Alkalihalophilus pseudofirmus: one gene and its partner. Each later gene encodes a partner of the first gene's protein in a complex. Links are inferred from orthologs where the notes say so. Each region holds a gene or a part of one and is shown on either strand. Other genes may lie near its edges. The genes, in order: spoIIQ and PQ478_RS15225.

Region 1 (3,154 bases):
AAGTAAGAGTACGAAGGTTACGACAGCTCCCTGTGCCCCCATAAAGTAGTTAGCAGGCATTCCCATGATGTTAAAAGTAACAAAGAACTCGGCAAAGGCAACAACGCCAAATGAGACAAGGCCTCCAATAATTAAACAGACAATGACAAGAGTCGTTCTCGCGCGAAAATAGGCATCGGCTACTTTCTTATCAATCTTCTTCAAGTGTTAACGCCTCCTTGGTTTTGGTTTTTTGGGTGGTTGAGTGATTGGCTGGTTAGGTGGCTGGGTGGTTAGTATTTAGTTGGTTAGGAAAGACTTTAATCTTTTCCTAATACCTAACCAACTTCCCAACCTTTTTCCTTTCCAACTAACTAACTGACTGCTTATTTCATCGCCTCCTTATTAGAGTAAAATGTTCATTAGGCTTGGTGTGTGAGCTGTTGTGGGGTCATGATGTGGTGGCAGTTTGTGCAGCGTCTAAGAGGTGTTTTCTTTTTAGCAGATTTGAAATTCATCCAAGCTATAATTGGAATAAACGCTAGAAAAATTGGATGAACCACAAAAGTTAAGACAATAGCCACAATAAAAGGCAGGATACTGAGCATGAAAAAGTATTGCCCAGTCTGGATATAGGTGAGTGAGTCTTGATGACATTTCGTACAGTGTTCAGCATTTAGCTGTGTCACTTGCGTTTTCTTTCGTTTCGGCATAGCTTCCTCCCTATCTTAGATCAAAGATAAACCGGACGGTCTCAAAAAAGCCCAGCGGCACCATGGCGATTTGAACGACAAAGTACACGAGAATCGCTGCAAATGGAACAGATAACATCAGCGGCTTTTTCATTTTAAAAGCAAAGAAGATCGATAAGGCCGTGATGAGCAAGAATACATATAACATGCGTGCCCTCCTTTTAGGTAGTATATTTTTGATGTCGTTTGCTCAGACCGGATAGTCAGTCTCGAGTAGTACTAATACAGATAATACGAGCCATATGTAAGCGTTATCATTATTTTGTTAAATATAGTGGAACATCCAAGCAGATTTTCTTGCGGTGTTCCATAACAGTCTTTTCATAAGCATTATTATTTCAAATATTCTGAAATATGTCAAGAGAGAGGACAAATGTCTTTTTATTTTTTGTAGACAAACTACGACTATCGGGAATGTGCGGACGACCGGGCGGCTTTGCAGATTATCGGGCAACCCTGTGGAGAATAAGGCGAATGAGCTCCCAACCCACCAAAAAAACGACCCACGCTTGATGCGTGAGCCGTTTACTTAAACATTATCCAATATTATTTTCTTCTTCATCAGACTCTTCGGCACCGTCTTCGTCTTCAGCTGGTGCTTCTGTTTCATCTTCATCACCAAGCGCATCTGCATTTTCATCAGCTGGCTTGTCTTCTTTTTCACCTTCTGCAGGCTCAGTGCCTTCTGCTGGTGCTTCCTTTTCTGCATTAGCCGTTTCTTGCTGCTTTTTCACAGCATCGCCAATTGAATCAATCGGCTGCTCAAATACATCAGATGGATTGACAGCAACTCCGTCTTGACGGATCGCAAAGTGAACATGTACGCCTGCTTCTTGATTATATAAGTTGCGCGCTGCTTGTCCGATAACGTCACCTTGTCTTACTACTTGACCTTCTTCAAGCTCCACACCATCTAAGCTGTGGTAATGCGTAACGATTCCATTATCGTGACTAACTTCTACAACATATCCAAGAAGTGCATCTTTCTCTGACTTTACAACCGTTCCACTTAGAGCGGCAGCTACATCAAAGCTTTCGTTTTCAACGTGACCAAAATCAATTCCTTTATTTTGACGATATTCATTATTGTAGTATACCAAAGCGAGTTCTTTTTCTTCAGCAGATGCTGACTCATCAAAATAATGGACAACCACTTCAATTCCTTCTTCTTCTGCAACTGGCTTTTTGATGACTTCATTTGCAGCAGTAACTTCTACTGCTTCTTCACCATACATACCTTCTTGCGACGGATCTTCCACTTCGACTCCTTCGCCCGGTAGAGCTGATTCGTCTCCACCTTGCATAAAGAACACGGCACTCAATACACCAGCGGCTGCGACTAAATAGACTGCGGGAACTACCCAGCGCTTCTTTAAGAAGCTTTGTAGATCAAATGAATTTTCCTCATTTTTAGAAGAGCGTTTATTTTCTTCTTCTCTCATTTCTCATCACCTCAGCAACCAGTTTGAGCCGATTCCTGGAAATATATACATTCAACCGAAAAAATTTTTTAGATTAGTTTTCGACAAAGGTATGCGTATTATGCGTAATTTGTAAAAAAAGATTTCACCTTCTTCCATTTAATGTTAGGCTAAAACTCTATGAGAAATGATGTAAGGAGTTATTGTATGAAATTATTTAATGCTTTTATTTTATGTGTACTAACCTTTTTCGCCATTCTATATGCCAGCTTTACGATAATTGATTATGGGTCCCTGCTCGCTCAACACGTTAGTTTATTTGAACCGTTAGCTGACTTTTTTTCAAAAGCATTATTTGTACTGGGATTTTTGATGTTTCCTCTCTTATTAATACCTGTTTTTCCGCTAATCGGATTGTTTATTTTATTCCTGTGCTCTGTTGTCATAGCTGCTTATTCAAAAGACTGGTCACGGCTCGGGGGGTTATTGGTTGGGGCGTTAATTGGAATTTTCGTCTTAAAGCTTGTGGACATTGTTCTTATGATAGGGAGACATAGTTTGGAGGTTGCTTATTTCCTTCCCTACGTTTACAGTTCATATATTGGTATCATCCCCCTTTTCTTCATGATAGCCGGCTTGATCTGGTTTAAGCACATAATGAAATGGATTCACCTTGGCGGGATAACCCTAGGTGCTACGATCAGCTTCTTTGCAGGATTCTTAACGTTAATGGTATTCGGCGAGTTTCTTCAGCCAAGCGCAGTTCATGCTCTCCTTCTACTCGTTTTTGTTGCATCAGGGATGATCCTCGGAAACTGGTTAGGGCTCAAAAAAGAAGCACGCTCGAAAGAAGACCCTTCCAATTGAGGGTCTTCTTATTTGTGTTGATATTACTCCGCTCTCGCCGTCAGCTTTGCTTCATACGATTCCATCGACTGGATACTCACCCCTTGATAGTAGTGATGAACAATCTCCTCGTAGTTCTTTCCTTCTTTGGCCATA
Region 2 (3,060 bases), 990 kb from region 1 along the record:
GTTTTTTTATCATGTTATCCCCACTCCTATAATTTAGCTAGGTTCTACGACAAATAATGGTTGACCATATTCAACAAGTTCACCGTTTTGGGCAAGAACTTCAACAATCTTTCCTTTTACTTCAGCTTCAATTTCATTCATTAACTTCATCGCTTCAACAATACATACAACAGATTCTTCTTCTACCGTGTCGCCTGATTTCACATAAGGGTCAGAGTCAGGTGATGGAGATGAATAAAATGTTCCTACCATTGGTGAAGTAATCGTATGTAAATTTGCATCTGCCGCTTCTGATTTTTCATCTTTTGATGGACTTTCAGCTTTTACAGTTTCAGCTTGTTCTACAGGTTTGGGAGCCTGTGCCTCTTGTTGTGGAGCTGCAGCTGCAACTGGTGCCGGAGCTGCTTGTACTGCTACTGCCTCTGCTGTTTGTTTCTTCAGAATGATTTTTGTTCCTTCTTGCTCGAACTTCATTTCATCAAGACTTGATTGGTCCATTGCACGAATTAATTCTTTAATTTCTTGTACCTTTAACATATATGTACTCTCCTTTTCTTACTTACACCCTCCTCTAGGGGGTGAAGCATGATCTTACTAATATAAAATGTATTATATCATAACTTTGAAGCAACTCTCTGTGAAATTCGACTTAAAGAAAGAATTACGATTGAGATTTGTCTGAATACTATGATTCTAGATAACCAAAAAAAACTCCTTTATTCATAACAGAATAAAAGAGCTTTTCAACTTACTCAGCTGCATCCTCTTGCGCTTGTGTTTCTTCATTTACTAATGCTTCTTTTTTGTATTGACGAAATACAGGGAACTCTGATAAATTCTCAGGAATCTTCCCGTCTTCAAGCAGAATAATTTTCACAATATCTTTATTTCTCGCCATGTGAAATTTATCGCCGTACTCATTCTCTTGAGTGTATTTTTTTAAATTCTGATAATCTTCTTCTTGAATTGAAACTGTATAGGAATGACCATCTTCATTCTCAACATGCTGCTCAAAGCCAATTTCAAATTCAACAATCTGGATATGATCGTTTTTAAGGTTACGTGTTTGTTCAAGTACCGCCTTGGCACCTTCAGTTAGGTCTGTCCATTCCATGGATAAATCGCTCCTCGTATTCAAGTTACATTGTCGTATTATACCATGTCACTCCCTCTAATGCACCTCTTTGTCTAACTCGATTCTTTTTTATCATGGCTTCCCTTTGGGATCACTGGCTTTCATATAAAAAAAGGCATCTGTCCTATATGGACAAACGCCTGACTTTTTTATTCGTGACTTACTACTACACTTTTCCCGTTGCCTAATTGATCAGCAACCATATCCATAATCTCAACCGTTTGTGCCCCTGTTAACTCTTCAGCTTGAACAATGACTTTTACTTCCTGACCTTCTGTCATGACAAGGACATCGTTAAATCCTTTCGTTTTAATTAACGTTTCAAGCATTGATTCTTGCTGTGATAGTGCCAGAAGCTCCATGCTTTTTTCATGTGCTTCTACAACTTTTTCTGCTGCCACGTCACCTGCTGCTTGAATTTTTGTGTACTCTTCTGCCATTCGATCACGGCTTTCTTGCAGTTCTACTCGCATTGTAGCAAAAAGCTCACTTCCACTCATAGCATTAACTTCTGTATTCGCTACTTCTTCACCAGTCTCCGCATCAACAGCTTCAAATTCCTCTTCTACATTAACGACCATGTCCTCTGAATCTTCCATACCCTCTTCTGCTGCTTCCATTTCTTGATTCTCAACAAAAGCAATATCTTCTGATGCAGGACCTGGAGTCATTAAGTAATAAGCAGATAACACCACTATCAAGCTAAGCATTGTTAATAACCAAACTGTTTGTTTTTTAAGGACCATTTTTATTCCTCCTCCATTTTCTTAGGCATTACTGAAATACGATGTGACGGGACATCTAGAACTCTGCTGACAGCTTCAATCACCCATAATTTCACTTGAGCATTTTCAACCCCCTCAGCAACGACCAGTACCCCGCGAATGCTAGGTTTTTCTTTTGAAACTAGAACCGGCTCTTCTCTATCCCCGCTTCTGACAATAACGAGCTGTTCATCTCTAGTCGTATCATCTACTTTTCTAGTTCCTCCCTCACGATCCGTTTCATCCGTATGCTGCTCTCTTGCATTGATGTTTTTTTCGTAAACGTTCCTCTCAGATTCAGCGAGATTAATCATGACAGAAACATCACTTAACCCAACAATTTGCTCTAGCGTGTCACGTAATTGATTCTCATAACGCATCTCGTAATCTTCCATCGAATAAGGTTCTGGCGATGCATTTCGTCCAAATACTTCAGCATCCTCCTCACTTTCCTTATCATTGAAGACAGGCAAGGATTGTTCTTCATTCATTGGTTGGTTAGTCAGAAGGTTTCCAGCAATCATCAGCGCAATCCCTAAGCATCCTATTAACGCAATATAGTGCAGCGGGAGTTTTCGTTTTTTCTGACTGCCGTCTGGCTTTTTCAATAAATGACTTAACCATTGGCGTCCCTTCTGTTCGTCTTGACTCATTCTATTTATTCCCCTCCTTCCCACGCTAGCGAAATCATTTCTTCTGGAACTTCCCAATTAGTAGAAAGAAGTCTCCGTACACTTGTGAGATCCCTTGTCTCTTGTTTCATCTCTTGTGGAACTTGTTTTGACGTATCAATCTTTACAACACTAACCGGAGCTACTGCAGCATCACTCTCTGTCAGGCCTTCATGATTATCTTTAAGATAAACAATGACGGCCTCAATATCCTCAGCAGTTGGTGTCTGATTGACCGACTCTCTTATTTTCACTTCCACTTGTGAAATGACCACTTCATACTGATCTCTCAACTCATCTTTGACTTCTTCTTCTAATTGGACAGCCATCTGTTCTGAAATATATGCACGAAGGCCGAGCTCTATATCACTTTTTTGTAAATTTATTTCTTGTTCTATGGAACTTTCCAGCTGATTAGATTGTTGAGTGATCGATACCAGCCACTGATCAACATCTTTTGTAATTAATGAAAGGATTGGCTGCAGGATCA

What was found.
Region 2: the proteins of spoIIQ (region 1) and PQ478_RS15225 are in contact, whole or in part, in a crystal structure (PDB 3TUF), measured with the Bacillus subtilis proteins. The link is inferred for Alkalihalophilus pseudofirmus from one-to-one orthologs.

What each region holds. Positions count from the first base shown.
Region 1 is NZ_CP117835.1:3,842,112-3,845,265, forward strand. Bases 221-3,043 are described here. They hold spoIIQ (stage II sporulation protein SpoIIQ), read right to left. Parts: upstream 2,174-3,043; coding sequence 1,268-2,173; downstream 221-1,267. Other genes in these bases: PQ478_RS20025 (hypothetical protein), read right to left, coding at 402-692; PQ478_RS20030 (hypothetical protein), read right to left, coding at 703-879; PQ478_RS20040 (hypothetical protein), read left to right, coding at 2,360-3,019; spoIID (stage II sporulation protein D), read right to left, coding at 3,043-3,043. Outside these bases: PQ478_RS20020 (DUF4212 domain-containing protein), read right to left, coding at 1-204; more of spoIID, read right to left, coding at 3,044-3,154. UniProt on the Bacillus subtilis protein: Involved in forespore engulfment and required for anchoring membrane proteins on the forespore side of the septal membrane. Forms a channel with SpoIIIAH that is open on the forespore end and closed (or gated) on the mother cell end.
Region 2 is NZ_CP117835.1:2,857,041-2,860,100, forward strand. What follows is about bases 84-2,812. They hold PQ478_RS15225 (SpoIIIAH-like family protein), read right to left. Parts: upstream 1,882-2,812; coding sequence 1,285-1,881; downstream 84-1,284. Other genes in these bases: accB (acetyl-CoA carboxylase biotin carboxyl carrier protein), read right to left, coding at 84-537; PQ478_RS15220 (hypothetical protein), read right to left, coding at 749-1,114; spoIIIAG (stage III sporulation protein AG), read right to left, coding at 1,884-2,552; spoIIIAF (stage III sporulation protein AF), read right to left, coding at 2,558-2,812. In the rest of the region: accC (acetyl-CoA carboxylase biotin carboxylase subunit), read right to left, coding at 1-13; more of accB, read right to left, coding at 34-83; more of spoIIIAF, read right to left, coding at 2,813-3,060. UniProt on the Bacillus subtilis protein: Involved in forespore engulfment. Forms a channel with SpoIIIAH that is open on the forespore end and closed (or gated) on the mother cell end.